DNA from 2 places in the Bacillus sp. LJBS17 genome. Region 1 is predicted to be linked to the other one. Evidence: a T-box and tRNA genes for the amino acid it is inferred to sense, from the RefSeq annotation. Region 1 holds a T-box; the other holds one or more tRNA genes.
The links. The T-box of region 1 lies ahead of thrS (threonine--tRNA ligase). A T-box ahead of a tRNA ligase gene usually reads a tRNA of that ligase, here a tRNA-Thr.
Positions count from the first base shown of each region.

Region 2: it has a tRNA-Thr gene. The T-box ahead of thrS (threonine--tRNA ligase) is inferred to sense a tRNA for this amino acid. The anticodon was not compared.

Region 1 is NZ_CP079759.1:3,830,776-3,839,076, reverse strand. It holds gene KXZ66_RS19845 (YuzB family protein) at 174-398, shown strand; gene KXZ66_RS19840 (HD domain-containing protein) at 560-1,861, shown strand; gene KXZ66_RS19835 (YwgA family protein) at 1,897-2,397, shown strand; gene KXZ66_RS19830 (Rrf2 family transcriptional regulator) at 2,509-2,979, shown strand; gene KXZ66_RS19825 (MFS transporter) at 2,979-4,388, shown strand; T-box leader at 4,435-4,663, shown strand; T-box leader at 4,697-4,918, shown strand; T-box leader at 4,950-5,171, shown strand; gene thrS (threonine--tRNA ligase) at 5,225-7,141, shown strand; gene KXZ66_RS19815 (MarR family transcriptional regulator) at 7,261-7,680, shown strand; gene KXZ66_RS19810 (2-hydroxymuconate tautomerase) at 7,723-7,911, opposite strand; gene KXZ66_RS19805 (site-2 protease family protein) at 8,020-8,301, shown strand, end outside.
Region 2 is NZ_CP079759.1:188,786-197,086, reverse strand. It holds gene cdaR (CdaA regulatory protein CdaR) at 1-730, opposite strand, end outside; gene cdaA (diadenylate cyclase CdaA) at 723-1,544, opposite strand; gene rsiW (anti-sigma-W factor RsiW) at 1,705-2,331, opposite strand; gene sigW (RNA polymerase sigma factor SigW) at 2,345-2,908, opposite strand; tRNA gene KXZ66_RS01110 (tRNA-Gln) at 3,139-3,210, opposite strand; tRNA gene KXZ66_RS01105 (tRNA-Tyr) at 3,215-3,299, opposite strand; tRNA gene KXZ66_RS01100 (tRNA-Thr) at 3,322-3,394, opposite strand; tRNA gene KXZ66_RS01095 (tRNA-Val) at 3,399-3,474, opposite strand; tRNA gene KXZ66_RS01090 (tRNA-Glu) at 3,478-3,552, opposite strand; gene KXZ66_RS01085 (2-thiouracil desulfurase family protein) at 3,732-4,187, shown strand; gene KXZ66_RS01080 (GNAT family N-acetyltransferase) at 4,200-4,682, shown strand; gene murQ (N-acetylmuramic acid 6-phosphate etherase) at 4,792-5,706, shown strand; gene KXZ66_RS01070 (MurR/RpiR family transcriptional regulator) at 5,723-6,574, shown strand; gene KXZ66_RS01065 (PTS transporter subunit EIIC) at 6,600-7,967, shown strand; gene amiE (N-acetylmuramoyl-L-alanine amidase) at 8,024-8,301, shown strand, end outside.

The DNA of each region.
Region 1 (8,301 bases):
CAGGTTGGAAAATATTTATACAAATTGGCTGAAAGAATAGGAGATACGAAGGATGGAGCGGCTTGCAGGAACAGTCGAATCCTTGTAAAATGAAGAGTGATGTGATTTTTTTTTGAAACGTGATTTTAGGTTATTCACATAGATGAACATAGAAATGAAGGGAAGCGTACGTCATGGCTAATGAATTTCGAGTGTGTGATGATTGCCAAGCCACTAATATCAAAACATTGCTGCCGCGTTTGAAAGAAGTGGACCCGGACGCAAAGGTTGAGGTAGGATGCCAATCTTATTGCGGGCCCGGACGGAAAAAATCATTTGCTTTTGTGAACAATCGCCCGCTGTCAGCTCCGACAGAGGATGAGCTGATTGACAAAGTAAAAAAGAAAATAAAAAAGTAAAAACATATTTTTTCTTAGCCTCGGCCCTCAGGTCAGGCTTTTTTGCTTCACAAGATGTGTTTTTCATGAAGATGGAACAAATCGCCGGGCAAATTCAAGGATGTTTTCAAAGAATAGAGTCGATATAATAGAAACACGGCTAAAAAAAAGAGGGAATGACGATGGCGTATCCAAATGGAAAATTATCAGAAGAAAAAGTGTTTAAAGATCCGGTGCACCGCTATGTTCATGTTCGGGACAAGCTGATATGGGATTTAATCGGAACCCGTGAATTTCAGCGTCTCCGCAGAATTAAGCAGCTCGGAACGACCTATTTGACGTTCCATGGGGCTGAGCACAGCCGGTTCAACCATTCTCTCGGTGTCTATGAAATTGTCAGAAGAATGGTTGATGACGTCTTTAAAGGCCGCCCTGAATGGGATGACAGTGAGCGCGAACTCTGTTTGGCTGCGGCGCTGCTTCATGACCTCGGGCACGGGCCGTTCTCGCATTCATTTGAAAAGGTCTTTCACCTTGACCACGAGGATTTTACAAGAGGTATCATTTTGGGAGACACGGAGGTTAATCAGGTGCTCAGAAAGGTGAGCCCGGGTTTCCCTCAGGATGTTGCTGAAGTCATTGCCAAAACATATAAAAACAAGCAAGTGGTCAGCCTGATTTCGAGTCAGATTGACGCAGACCGCATGGATTACCTCCAGCGCGACGCATATTATACGGGCGTCAGCTACGGCCATTTTGATATGGAGCGGATTCTTCGGGTGATGCGGCCGCGCGAGGATCAGATCGTCATTAAAGAAAGCGGAATGCACGCTGTCGAAGACTATATCATGAGCCGTTACCAAATGTACTGGCAGGTCTACTTCCATCCTGTGACCAGAAGTGCAGAGGTCATTTTAACGAAGATTCTTCACAGGGCGAAGCAGCTGCACGATGAAGGCTATGTCTTCACTCACGCTCCGGTTCATTTCTATTCTATTTTTGAAGGGAAATTGACACTGGAGGATTATGTAAAGCTGGATGAATCTATTATTTTGTATTACTTCCAGGCCTGGGAGGATGAAGAAGACGTGATTTTATCCGACTTGTGCCGCAGATTCATTAACCGCCAGCTTTTCCAATACGTTGAATTCAATCCTAATGAAGAAATGTCGGCTTATTTTGAGCTGACTTCATTGTTCAAAGAGGCGGGGATCGATCCGAGCTATTATTTGGTCGTTGATTCTTCATCAGATCTGCCATACGATTTTTACCGACCGGGAGAGGAAGAGGAGCGTCTGCCGATCCATCTCTTGACGCAAAACGGCCAAATTAAAGAGCTGTCCAGGCAGTCGGCTATTGTGGAATCCATCTCAGGTAAACGGCGGACGGACCACAAGCTGTACTATCCAAAGGACTTGATTTGTGACGGCTCTAAACATCCGGAAGCGAAAATGAAAATCCGGCAGCTGCTGGGACTGACATAGAAATTGGAAAGAAGGAAAAAGGAGATGTCGGGAATTTGTTGAAAGAACATGCAAAACTGATGAAGGTGTTCTCGGATTCTGGAGAAATCATCGGGCGAAAGAAGCTGCAGAAAATGATTTATATCGCCAAGAAAATGCAGTTACCTTTCTATGAGAAATATGATTTTCACTTTTACGGACCATATTCAGAGGAACTGACGCTCCAGATTGAAGAGCTGTGCAACCTTGGATTTCTGCATGAGGTGAAGGAAAAAAAGGGCGGCTACTTTCAATACCGGTATTCGCTGACTGAGACAGGCTCCGCATTTTTAGACCATGCTGATCTGGACATGCCGGATATGAAAGGCTATATCGACAGTGTAAACAGCCGTTCATCACGGTTTTTAGAGCTGGTTTCCACGATCCTTTACTTTGACGGGCTTGAGGATGAGGAAAAGAAAGAAAAAGTCTTTACCATCAAAAGTAAGCAAAAATATACAAATGAAGAATATGACGAAGCGCTTCAATACATAGAGGAACTGAAGCAGATTTGTTAACCATACCAAGCAAAAGAAATGAATCGTTTCTTTTGCTTTTTATATTGACAAAAGCTGCTAAGAGATTCATTATGGATAATAGTTATCCATAATGAATCAGGAGTGAATAGGATGAAAATGAAATCAGGAATGGAGCAGGCGGTTTCTGTGCTGCTGTTACTGTCACGGCTGCCTGTACAGGCTTCTTTGACGTCAGAGGCTATAAGCCAGCGATTGCGCGTGTCTCCGTCTTACTTGAAGAAGCTGATGAGAACATTGGTTCAAGCCGGTTTGGCAGAATCCTTACCAGGGACGAAGGGCGGTTTTACCCTGACGAAGCCTTTGGCTGACATTACGCTTTATGATGTTTATCAAGCGGTCGAAGGCAGAGGTTCGATGTATCAGGGGAAAGGCCTGCTGCAATCTGTATTTGAGGGTGAAAGTCACTGTGTGCTGGAGACAGTCATGGGGGAAATCGAGGATAAATGGTCCAATCTCATGAAAGAAGAATCCTTGCAGCATGTCATGGACAGAGTCGCGGAATTGTATGATCTTGAAAAAATAGATGAGTGGGTAATCAAGCAAGTGAAAGGGCAATTGTAATGAAAAATAGCGGGTCTATACAAGAATCAACATCATCAACAGGCATATCCGTGCTGATCGTGCTCGCACTTGGTTTCCTCATGGCAACTCTTGATGTGACCGTTGTGAATGTGGCGATGGCTGATATGAAAAACACTCTTTCAATGTCACTTTCAGGTGTAACGTGGGTTGTGGACGGGTACATTCTTACTTTTGCGTCGCTTCTGCTGGCGGGCGGAGCCTTGGCTGACCGTTTCGGCTCGAAGACGATCTATATCTTGGGTCTAGCCGTTTTTGTTCTGGCCTCCTGTTTATGCGCTGCATCTATAAATGGGCAGATGCTGATTGCCGGACGTCTCATACAGGGAATTGGAGCAGCTTTGTTTATGCCAAGCTCACTCAGCCTTTTGGCTGCCTCTTACCCTGATGAGCGGGTGCGGGCGAGAATGTTTGGGCTGTGGGCCGCGCTTGTTTCCGCCGCTTCAGGCCTTGGGCCCTTTATCGGGGGCGTGCTGGTAGAGTTGGCGGGCTGGCAGAGTATTTTTCTAATCAATGTGCCAATAGGGGCTGCTGCGCTCATTTCAGCTTACCGAATCCTCAGCCGCGTTCCGGGAAAAAGCAGCCGCGTGAACATCATCGGGCATCTGCTTGGCATGATGGCTCTCGGGTTTCTTTCCTATGCTTTGATACAGGGGCCTTCAGCGGACTGGCGCTCGCCAGTGATTCTTGCAGCATTTACTGCAGCGATTTTGGCATTTGTGCTGTTTTTGCTGCGGGAAATTTCTGCAAAAGCACCCATCCTGCCGGCGTCCTTATACAAAAACGGCCGCTTCTCAGCTGCCCAATTTATCGGGTTTTTGCTGAATTTCGCCCTTTTTGGCGGCATGTTTATGCTCAGCCTTTTTTTGCAGGAAGCAGGAGGGGCAAGTTCCTTTATGGCTGGAGTGGAGCTGCTCCCGATGATGGCGGTCTTCGTGATCGGCAATCTGCTGTTTGCCCGTCTGGCGAATCGGTTTGAAGCCGGTCAGCTTATGTTTGTATCAATGTCGGTCAGCTGTATCATTGCATTGCTGTTGTTTGTGCTGATTTCTCCGGATTTTCCTTATTGGCAGCTGGCGGTGTTGATGTCTGTTATGAACCTCTGTACCGGTATTACAGTTCCTGCCATGACAACTGTGATCATGCAGGCTGCCGGGCAAAGACATGCGAATATCGCCGGTGCGGCGTTAAATGCAAACCGGCAAATCGGAGCCTTGGTCGGCGTAGCGATAACCGGGGTGATCATTCATCTGTCCGCCACTTGGTATGCTGGTGCCGGGTTTACGTTTTTGATGATGGGAGCGGCATACAGCCTCGCTGCATTACTTGTATGGCTGTTTCTGGCTGCCCATAACGGGACTGCCGCGTCAGAAAAAAATGTAAATCACTGATTGCGCTTTGTGGGAATATATAGTAAGATATAAAAAATTATTGAAACAACAGGCACTGATAAGGACACGAGATGCTTTTTACGGTTTCCAGAGAGGGAAGGACAGCTGAGATCTTCCTAACGCAGGGAAAGCAGCTTACCGCCTTTGAGCCGTATCGGGGAAAACAAGTATCTGATACCGTCATGCTGCGTTACAGCATCTTTAAGCCGATCACCATGTGTAATTGATCGGGAATTTGGGTGGAACCACGGATGATCAACACATTCGTCCCTTTTAGAGGGATGGGTGTGTTTTTTTATATGAACTACATAAATGCGTTGAAAAGGACACGAATGATAGTTACGGTTTTCAGAGAGGGAAGGTAAGGTGAGAGCTTCCCAGCTTAGGAATATCATTTACCGCCTTGGAGCAGCATTGGGGAACTGAAGTATCCAATGCCGTCTATGCTGCGTTACAGCACCGAGCCGACAATATAGTATTTGTCGGGAACTTGGGTGGAACCACGGGTTAATCACACACTCGTCCCTATCTGTGGGACGGGTGTGTTTTTTTATGAATTGAATACATGCGATGAAAAGGACATGAATGATAGTTACGGTTTTCAGAGAGGGAAGGAAAGGTGAGAGCTTCCCAGCTTAGGAATATCATTTACCGCCTTGGAGCAGCATTGGGGAACTGAAGTATCCAATGCCGTCTATGCTGCGTTACAGCACCGAGCCGACAATATAGTATTTGTCGGGAACTTGGGTGGAACCACGGGTTAATCACACACTCGTCCCTATCTGCGGGACGGGTGTGTTTTTTTATATACAACAATGAATAAGGAGTGTTCTAAAATGAGCAAACATGTACACATTCAGCTTCCGGACGGACAGATCCAGGAATATCCGAAAGGCATCACAATCAAAGAAGCGGCTGGTTCTATCAGTTCCAGTCTGCAAAAGAAGGCGGCCGCAGGTCAGGTCAACGGCAAGCTTGTTGATCTCAGTTTCAAGCTGGAGGAGGATGCTGAGCTTTCGATTGTCACACTCGATTCACAAGAAGGCTTGCAGGTGCTTCGCCACACAACAGCTCACGTGCTGGCCCAAGCAGTAAAACGGCTGTACGGCGAAGTGTCATTGGGGGTAGGGCCTGTGATTCTAGACGGCTTCTACTATGACATGAAGCTGGGGAAAAGCTTGGCATCAGGAGACTTAGAGGCCATCGAAAAAGAAATGAAAAACATAATAAATGAGAACCTTGAAATCAAACGTATAGAGGTTTCTTACGAAGAAGCTGAAGAGCTGTTTGCACAAAAAGACGAGCGGCTCAAGCTTGAGATTTTAAAGGATATTCCGCGCGGGGAGGATATCACACTGTACCAGCAAGGGGAATTCGTTGACCTGTGCCGAGGGCCGCATCTTCCTTCTACAGGGATGATCAAGGCGTTCAAACTGACAAGAGTATCAGGCGCTTATTGGCGCGGAGACAGCAAAAATGAAGTCCTGCAGCGGGTGTACGGGGTTGCGTTTCAAAAGAAAAAAGATTTGGATGCGCACCTGCATATGCTGGAAGAAGCGGCAAAACGAGACCATCGCAAGCTCGGCAAACAGTTAGGACTGTTTATGTTTTCTGAAGAAGCGCCGGGGATGCCGTTTTATTTGCCGAAAGGGCAGATTGTCCGCAATGAGCTGGAGCGCTTCTCGCGTGAGCTGCAAACAAATGCCGGCTACGATGAGGTGCGTACGCCGTTTATGATGAATCAGCGGTTATGGGAGCAGTCAGGCCATTGGGACCATTATCGCGACAATATGTACTTTTCAGAAGTGGATGATACAAGATTCGCAATGAAGCCGATGAATTGCCCCGGCCACATGCTCATCTTTAAAAACAGCCTGTATTCTTATCGGGATCTGCCGATTCGCATGGCGGAATTCGGACAGGTGCACCGCCATGAATACAGCGGCGCTTTAAACGGAATGCTTCGCGTTCGGACGTTCTGTCAGGATGACGCCCATATTTTCGTTCGGGAGGATCAGATTGAGAGTGAGATCAAAGAAGCGATTCGGCTGATTGATGAGGTATATCGGACATTTGGTTTCGAGTATTCAGTTGAGCTTTCGACTCGCCCGGAGGATTCATTGGGCGATGACAGCCTTTGGGAAGCATCGGAACGTGCCTTAGCACGCGTCCTTGAGGAGCTTGGCCTCTCTTATGAGATCAATCAAGGTGATGGAGCGTTTTACGGGCCGAAAATTGATTTCCACATAAAAGATGCCTTGAAACGCAGCCACCAATGCGCGACAATTCAGCTTGATTTTCAAATGCCGGAAAAATTTGATTTAACATATATCAACGAACTCAATGAGAAGGTTCGTCCCGTTGTCATCCACAGAGCGGTTTTCGGCTCAATCGACCGTTTTTTCGGCATTTTGATCGAGCATTACGGCGGGGCTTTTCCAGTCTGGCTCGCACCGCTCCAGGTTCAAATCATACCGGTTTCGCACGTTCACTTAGACTATTGCAGAAAGGTGCAGGCGGAGCTGAAGCAGGTGGGGATAAGAGCCGGCATTGATGAGCGCAATGAGAAGCTGGGCTATAAAATCAGAGAATCGCAGGTGCAGAAAATCCCGTACGTGCTGGTGCTTGGAGATCATGAGGAGCAGGAGGATGCGGTAAACGTCCGCCAATTCGGATATCAGCAGAATGAACACGTTCCTTTTCAGACATTTAAAGATGAGCTTGTGAAACAGGTGGAAAATCGAGGCATGTAGGATAAAAGCTGTGAATTCATATTTTGCATTTTTGACTTTCCCTATTCGGAATCAGTAAAATAATAAGTAAATCATATCGTTCGTATGTTATGAATGCATCTCGAAATGGGGAAATTTACATGGACCATGACAAACTGGAAGCAAATTTGCTGGATCACGCACTTACAAAATATTTGAAAAGCACGAAGCAATTAGATGAAGCCACCGTTCCGAAACACGTGAATAATGTAAGAGGGTTTATTCTGCGGATCATATACAGACATGGGAGCTGCACCATAAAGGATATTTTGAAGGAGGTCACACTGTCTCCCTCTGCCACGACCACAGCTCTGAATCATTTAGAGCAGGAAGGGTTTATTGAGAGATCCAGAAATAATAATGACCGCCGCACTGTATGGATTACGCTTTCTGAATCGGGCCGGGGAGCGGCTGAACAAATGATCGAAAACCGCCAGCAGCTGATTGACGGCATGTTTGAACGTTTAACAGCCGAAGAGAAAGAGACGTTCTTGGCGATTATTGCGAAGCTGGCTCAATAGGGATAATAAAAGCCGGTGCGCGAAGCGCCGGCTTTATAGAGATTATTCCATATCGCTCAGGCGTTTGCCTGCGACGGCATAATGGTCTTTTCTCATTTCTTCTATAAAGACAACAATTTTTTCTTCAGAAGCACCGGTTGTTTCCTTTACGGCTTCTGTTACTTTCTCGACAAGATTGCGTTTTTGCTCGTCTGTACGGCCTTCGAGCATTTTGACAGTTACGTATGGCATAGGTGCTGAATCCTCCTTTATCTCGTTTCCTCTCTTTAGAAAAAGAGGCTTCTTATAGTATACTGAATAAAGTAAATTCTTGCATTTTGAGAAAGAGGGATATCTCACTTGGACCGTTTTTTATATTATCCGTTATCTTTAATGCCATACCTCGTCATCACGCTAATTGTGTCGTTTACGATGCACGAGCTTGCCCACGCTTATGTCGCATACAAATTCGGTGACGATACGGCGAAAAAACAAGGAAGACTGACGCTGAATCCCATTAAACACCTTGATCCGTTCGGAACCATTTTGATTTTGGTGGCCGGCTTCGGGTGGGCGCGCCCCATTCCCGTGAATCGCCGCTTCTTTAAGAAGCCTCGGCTTGCCGGTGTGCTCGTATCTATA
Region 2 (8,301 bases), 550 kb from region 1:
TCCGTTCAATTTTAAAGGGCACTTTTTTACTCGGGCTTGTCACCGGAACGGTAATCTTGATGACCGAGGGCTCCACGTCGACAGGAAGCGCGTTTCCGTCTTTATCATAGACAGTCACTTTCGCTTCCTTTTCAATCGTTTCATCTGCGTTTTCCAAATTCACTGAAGCTTTTACAAGAGAAATATTATCGATGACATTTTTCGATCCGGTAATCTGCACATTTTTCGGACTGACAATCGGCTGCTCCGGAGAATAGCCTTTTTTCATCTTGCTTTTGTTGTAGTACTCCACTTCTACGGGAAAACTTTTGGTCGTCCGTTCCTGAATGGTCACTGTCGTAACAGACGGATTAATTGAGATTGTCAGCCCATCCGACACGTTTTTGGCCTTAAGCTCAACCTTATGTGTGCCGGTTTTCAAATGTTCCATATCAGCATATATTTCAAAGTTCTTGGTCTGCCGAGCCTTTTTCACGGCGCTTGTCGAGCCTTTTATCGTGACATTAACCGTTTGCGGAACACCCGTCACGACGTAATTTTCATCATCATAATACGCTTTAACCGGAATATCAGTCAGAGTTGCTTCATCAGTTGTTGATGTCGGAAAGAAAGATTCACCCGGTTTTTTCGGAGTCGGTGCTTGGTTGCTGTTAACCGCCACATAAAGCAAGAGCGCGAAAAGTAGAGCAATGATTTTCACAGCCCAGCGGTTGTTTAAGAATTTATCCATTTTTCTTGCCCCTCCAATACCAGCGGTTAGAAGAAGTGTCTCTGGTGTTTTTCTTAAACTCGGCTTCAAGCATTTCTTTCAGCGCTTCTTCTGTAAGCTCTCTGTGAAGGTCGCCGTTCTTTGCCACACTGACGCCGCCGGTCTCTTCAGACACAATAATCGTCAAACTGTCTGTTACTTCACTGATACCGACAGCTGCTCTGTGCCGCGTGCCCAGTTCTTTTGAAATAAACGGGCTCTCAGAAAGCGGCAGATAACAGGCGGCCGCGGCAATTTCATTATTTTTCATAATCACCGCACCGTCATGAAGCGGGGTGTTTGGGATAAAAATATTGATCAGCAGCTCAGAGCTGACTTTGGCATTCAGTGGTATGCCAGTCTCAATATAATCCCCCATTCCAGTATCCCGCTCAATGGTCAGCAGGGCGCCTATACGGCGTTTCGCCATATAATTGATCGCCTTTGTAATGGCCTCAATCGTTTTCTGCTGCGCTTCTTCAACAGGCGTGCCGCTCCTCGAAAAAAAGCGGCCGCGGCCTAGCTGTTCAAGCGCTCTTCTCAGCTCAGGCTGAAAAATAATAATAATTGCTAAAAATCCCCATGTTATCGCTTGGTCCATCAGCCATTGAAGTGTGCTGAGGCCCAAATATTGGCTGGCCATACGAACAAGCACGATGACTACAATTCCTTTTAACAGCTGAACCGCTTTCGTGCCGCGTATCACCATAATCAATTTATATATCACATACCAAACAAGGAGAATATCAACGGCATTGCCGAGGTACTGCAAAAAAGGGATATCCTCAAAAGCCATTTCCTCGTCCTCCAAGATTTCAGTCATTTCGTATTTTGTGTTTTACGGGTTACGCATATGTACTTTACATAGCGAGCCCATTATACCACATTTCGATTTAGCAAGTGAAATGTGCCAGCCCTCTCAGCCCGCAAAAAAAGAGCAAAGCGGCTAACGCGCTTTACTCTTCTCCGTTCGGACTGAATGCATCGAGTACACTTTTCCCCGCAGACTTCATCTTGTACCATGTCCAGTCGAATAATTGATTGATTTCTTCAATCTGACCGGTGACTTGTCCAGCAGAGGCCATATACTTTTCGCCGTTTACGACGGTTACATCCCCGTCTATTTTGCCTTTAATAATCAGCTTGCCGTTTTTAACAGTGACATCACCTTTGACCGTCTCACCTTCTGGCACGGTCACAGTATGGTTATGAACCACAAGATTCGGCTGCTTGGACACGCTGAAATTGTGGTCATTATGCCAGCTGTTAAAAAAACCCCCGCCCATCAAAATGATGAATACCGCAGCAGCTGCGATAACGGGATGGGTTCTGAACCATCTTTTTACAGAAGCTCTTTTCTTCTCCTTAGGCAATTTTGCCATGACATTAGCGGTAAAATCCGCGGGGGCTTCGACATGCGATGTGCTCCGTACGAGCGCTATGGATTTCTCCATCTCGTAAAAATGCTTTCTGCATTTCTCGCATGTCTCCAGATGTTCATTTAATACGTGTTCATCTTTTGGAAGGATATCTCCATCAAGATGCATATGCATAAGCTGCACAATTTGTTCAGGACAGCTCATTTCATCACCCCACTTAAAGATCCCTTAATTGTTTTCTAAGAGCCTCTCTGCCTCTGTGAATCCGCGTTTTCACAGTCCCCACAGGAATGTTTAGAATCTCCCCGATTTCAATTAATGAGAGTTCGTCAATATACTTTAATACGATGACTGTTCTGTATTTGTCAGGAAGCTTTAAAATTTTCTGCTGTATCGTGTTTGAGAGCTCCAGCGACACAACTGCATCTTCAGGCAAAACACCATCTGCGGCGATTTGAGAATACATGGTCAAGCCTTCCGTACCAGCCACCTCTGCATCGAGGTAATAATCCGGCTTCTTTTTGCGAATGCGGTCAATGGTCAAATTGGTCGCGATTCGATAAAGCCAAGTTGAAAATTTCCGGTTAATATCAAAACTGTCGATATTAACGTACGCTCTGATGAAAGCTTCCTGTGCAATATCCTCCGCCTCATGCACATTGCCAAGCATACGGTAGCAAAGCTGATAAATTTTATCTTTGTAAATATCTACGATGTCCGCAAATGCATCCTGGTCGCCTTTTTTGACTTGTTTAATTCTTTTTTTAATCATCATTTCCATATTTATCTAACCTCTGCCTTCACCGGTCTGTATGTATACGAGTTTCGTTTCAAAAGGTTTCAATTTTTTTATAAAATAAGTTTATCAAATTTTTGGCAGGGTGTAGATGGTAATTCGTGAATAAACTACCTTAACATATTTTTAAAATTATTATACAGACTGAACAGTTAGAAGTTGGAATGATTTTTCCGAAAAGAAAAAAGACACCTTTTGATCAAAGGTGTCTGTGACTGGGCTAGCTGGATTCGAACCAACGCATGACGGAGTCAAAGTCCGTTGCCTTACCGCTTGGCTATAGCCCAATAATGGTGGAGGGGGGCAGATTCGAACTGCCGAACCCTGAGGGAGCGGATTTACAGTCCGCCGCGTTTAGCCACTTCGCTACCCCTCCACATAAAATTTTGAAAAAACAGTGCCGGCAAGAGGACTTGAACCCCCAACCTACTGATTACAAGTCAGTTGCTCTACCAATTGAGCTACACCGGCAAGATGGTGGAGGATGACGGGCTCGAACCGCCGACCCTCTGCTTGTAAGGCAGATGCTCTCCCAGCTGAGCTAATCCTCCAAATGGTGACCCGTACGGGATTCGAACCCGTGTTACCGCCGTGAAAGGGCGGTGTCTTAACCGCTTGACCAACGGGCCGTTGTGTTCTCGTCGAGCTGACAAAAGTTATTATATACAGGTCACCCCCTGTTTGTAAAGAGGAAAATTAAATTTTTTATTTTCAAACTTTTTAACTCCTTTTTTAACTGAAAAAGCCTCCCAACTAAAGCCATTTATTTTATGATAGAGACAAGCAAAGCAAGAGAGGAGAACCCAATATGATTCTAGTCAGTTCTTGCCTTGGAGGCATTGAATGCAGATATAACGGCTCTCACGCAGCGTCGGAGAAAATCAGAAAACTAGTCGATGAAAAGAAAGCAGTCATGGCTTGCCCTGAACTTCTCGGCGGCTTCTCTACCCCACGCGAACCCGCAGAAATCATAGGAGGCACCGGCGAGGATGTCCTCAATGGAACAGCGAAAATCGTGACAGCTTCAGGAGAAGACGTCACAGAACTATATATGGAAGGCGCCGCGAAAACATTGGCTTACGCAAAAGAAATCAACGCTTCTGCCGTCATATTAAAAGAAAACAGTCCATCTTGCGGAAGCGGTTTTATCTATAACGGCACATTCTCTGGGAAAAAAATCACCGGCAGCGGAGTAACCGCCGCACTGTTAAAACAAGCGGGCTACCGCGTCATTTCGGAAAACGAGCTTGACGACATATTGTAAGGAGGCCACCCCATGACTCAAGACATTTCTTTATCCTTCTATAAGCCTGAACACTTGCCCGAGCTTCAATCATTCACGCTCACCAACGATGACAAACGCTTTACCTCCCTCCCGAAAGAGGTGCTGTCTCAGGCTCTGGGCATACAGGACCGATACCCGGTTGTCATCTTAAAAGACGACCTTCCAGTCGGTTTTTTCATTTTACATGCATCAAAAGAAACGCTTGCTTCCTATTCTAACAATCCATTTGCTTTACTGCTCAGCTCCCTGTCTTTAAACGCTGTGCATCACGGAAAAGGCTATGCGAAAAAAGCCATGCTTTTGCTTCCCGCTTTTGTGAGCGGATATTTTCCATGGTGCGACGAAATCATCTTGGCCGTCAATCATCTGAACATACGCGCAAAACACCTTTATATGAAAAGCGGGTTCCTTGATAAAGGACGGCGAAGAATCGGGCCGCTTGGAGAACAGTTGATCCTTCATCATTTCTTATAGTCTTGAGTGAAATAAAATTTCAAAAACTTAAAAACATAGTTGAAATATCATAACAGAAATGAATATACTGAATATTGAGATATATTATTTTAAAACAGGGGGCATCCTCATGTCAGAACCATTAAACCTTCACCGTCTTACAACAGAATCACGCAATAGCCAAACAGTTGAAATCCACAAAGCAAACACTCTCGGCATCCTCAAAATGATCAACAACGAAGATATGAAAGTCGCTGCAGCCGTTCAAGAGGTTCTCCCCGACATCAAAACAGCTGTAGACTGCGCTTATGAATCGTTTCAAAATGGAGGCCGGCTCATATATACAGGCGCCGGCACAAGTGGCAGACTCGGCGTCATGGATGCTGTTGAATGTCCTCCCACCTACAGCGTAAGCCCAGATCAGGTCATCGGAATCATGGCTGGAGGCCCCAAAGCCTTTTTACAGGCAGCAGAGGGCATTGAAGACAGTGAAGAAGCAGGAGCTGAAGATTTAAGAAACATACAGCTCACTTCAAATGACACCGTCATTGCCATCGCAGCAAGCGGCCGCACACCCTACGCCGCAGGCGCCCTAAGATACGCCCGCAAAGTCGGAGCACACACCATCGCCCTTACTTGCAATGAAAATTCCGCCATCAGCAAGGATGCGGATCACAGCATTGAGGTTGTCGTCGGACCTGAGGCCATTACAGGATCAACACGTATGAAAGCCGCAACCGCTCATAAAATGATTGTAAACATGATATCTACCGCTGTAATGGTCAAAATCGGCAAGGTTTACGAAAACTTGATGGTAGACGTCAACGTCAGCAACAAAAAACTAAAAGAACGCGCCATCAGCATTATCCAAAGCCTTACAAACGCTTCATACGACACAGCCAGATACACTCTGGAACAAGCCGATCATCACGTCAAAACAGCAATCGTCATGCTCAAAACAAGCACAGATCAGAAACAAGCAAAGACATTACTCGATGAAGCAAACGGTTTCATTGACAAAGCAATCGAACATTACCATCCATGATAAGGAGAGAACTAGAATGGCCACAGGCGGTTTAGCGATCATCCAATCAATGAAGCATAAGCTCCCTCCATCCGAGCGCAAACTTGCAGATTATATCCTAGCCCATCCCCACAAAGCAATCGAAAGCACGGTCAACGAAATCAGCGCCTTAGCCAATTCAAGTGACGCTGCCGTCATCAGGCTCTGCAAATCACTCGGTTTAAAAGGATTTCAAGATTTAAAAATGAGAGTAGCGGGCGATCTGGCAAAGCCTACGTTTCAGGGCTACCGGGATATTGTTCCCCACGAGCCGCTGCCCTCCATTTCCGAAAAAACGGCCGGCAATGCCATTCAAGCCATTCAGGATACTTCAGACCTGATGGACTACAAAGAGCTTGAACGAGCGGTTTCTCTGCTTCTCAAAGCTCATACCGTGCATTTTATCGGCCTCGGGGCTTCCGGCATTGTCGCCAAGGACGCCCAGCAAAAGTGGCTTCGCATTCATAAACAAGCAACCGCGTTTACAGACACTCATCTTGTGGCATCTTTAATCGCAAATGCAGATAAAGACGACATCGTATTCGCCATTTCGTTTTCAGGAGAGACACAGGAAATCATTGAACTGTTTGCCATGGCCAAGGAAAAAGGCATCACAACGATCAGCCTCACACAATTCAGTCAGACATCCGTCTCCGCACTGGCTGATGTCCCTTTGTATACAGCCCATTCCAATGAAGCCTTGATTCGAAGTGCAGCCACTTCCTCCCGCCTCGCCCAGCTTTTTATAATTGATGTTTTGTTTTTAGGCATGGCGGCTGAGCAGTATGAAACGACAACCGGTTATATAGATAAAACGAGAGCAGCCATACAATCTATGAGAATAAAATAAGGCATCTTGAAGGGGAGGGGTTTTAATGAGCAAAGAAAATAACTACCATCATCTCGCACAGAAAATCCTTGAGCTATGCGGAGGAAAATCCAATATTTCTTCATATACGCATTGCATGACACGCCTGCGCATTACGCCTTACGATGAAAGCAAAGCAGATGCTCAGGGTTTAAGAAAGCTTGACGGCGTATTGGGGGTCGTTGAAGCTGAAACCTTACAAATTATCCTCGGCACAGGAGTTGTCAATCATGTTACAGCTGCTTTCTCAAAGCTCGTGTCAGCAGAAGAAGGTGCCGATGTCAAAGAAGCAGCGGCCAAAAAGAAAGCCGATATCAATCGAAAAAACGCCACTCCTTTTAAACTTTTCTTACGTAAAATTGCCAGCATTTTTATCCCTCTTATTCCCGCTCTAGTCGCTTCCGGTTTAATTACTGGGATTACCAAAGCAATTATTCAAGCAGGCTGGCTCTCTGCAGACTCACAAATTGCGGTTATCCTGACAGTCATCGGATCAGGGCTGTTCACTTATCTCGGCATTCTCGTCGGTATTAACGCTTCGAAAGAATTTGGCGGGACACCCGCACTTGGGGCTTTAGCCGGGATCTTGATTATCAATCCGGAGATCGCAAAAATCAGTTTATTTGGAGAAGAGCTTCTCCCGGGCAGGGGAGGTCTGATCGGCGTCCTTTTCGCAGCCATATTCATTGCTTACACCGAACAATTTATTCGCCGTTTTATTCCTCAATCACTTGATATCATTGTCACACCCACCGTTTCACTGTTAATCACCGGAATCGTAACGTATGTCGTATTTATGCCTTTAGGCGGATTCATTTCTGATGCTATTACATCCGGCCTACTGTCCATCCTGGACATCGGCGGCATCGCTGCGGGCTTTATTCTGGGCGCAACCTTCCTTCCTCTCGTCGTAACCGGACTGCATCAAGGCTTGACGCCTGTGCACATGGAACTGATCAATTCAATTGGCAATGATCCTCTGCTCCCTATTTTGGCTATGGGAGGTGCAGGACAGGTAGGCGCGGCCTTTGCCGTTTTCGTGAAGACGAAAAAAACAACACTGAGGAAAGCAATCGCCGGCGGGCTTCCATCGGGACTGCTCGGCATTGGTGAACCGCTTATTTTCGGAGTCACGCTGCCGCTTGGCCGTCCGTTTTTAACAGCATGTTTAGGAGCTGGAATCGGCGGCGCCTTTCAAGCTTATTTTCAAGTAGCCACCATTGCGATTGGTGTCTCCGGACTGCCGCTTTCCTTTCTAGTCCTGCCTTCGCAAATCATCCTGTATATCGTTGGGCTCTTTATTTCCTACGCGGCCGGCTTTTTATTGACCTATGCATTCGGATATAAAGATGAAATGGCTTCTCAGTTCGATTAAATTGTTTCTGTATTAGGGATAGTAAACGGGATAGAAGCACAGAAAGGGGCTAGCCTGTGAAAACAAAGACACTGTTCATATTCAGTGCCATTTTAACCCTATCGATATTTGCGCCAAATGAAACCTTCGCACAAACAGCAGACAACTTGATTGAGCCGAAAACCATAAATGCAGAAACTGCACAATTCTCGACGAAGAAGCTAAGGAAGGTAGATCAGATGATAGAACGGGATATTGCAGCAGGATTTCCAGGCGCCGTTCTTGTGGTGGTGAAGGATGGACGCATTATAAAAAAAGCAGCATACGGCTACAGTAAAAAGTACGAAGGGTCAGA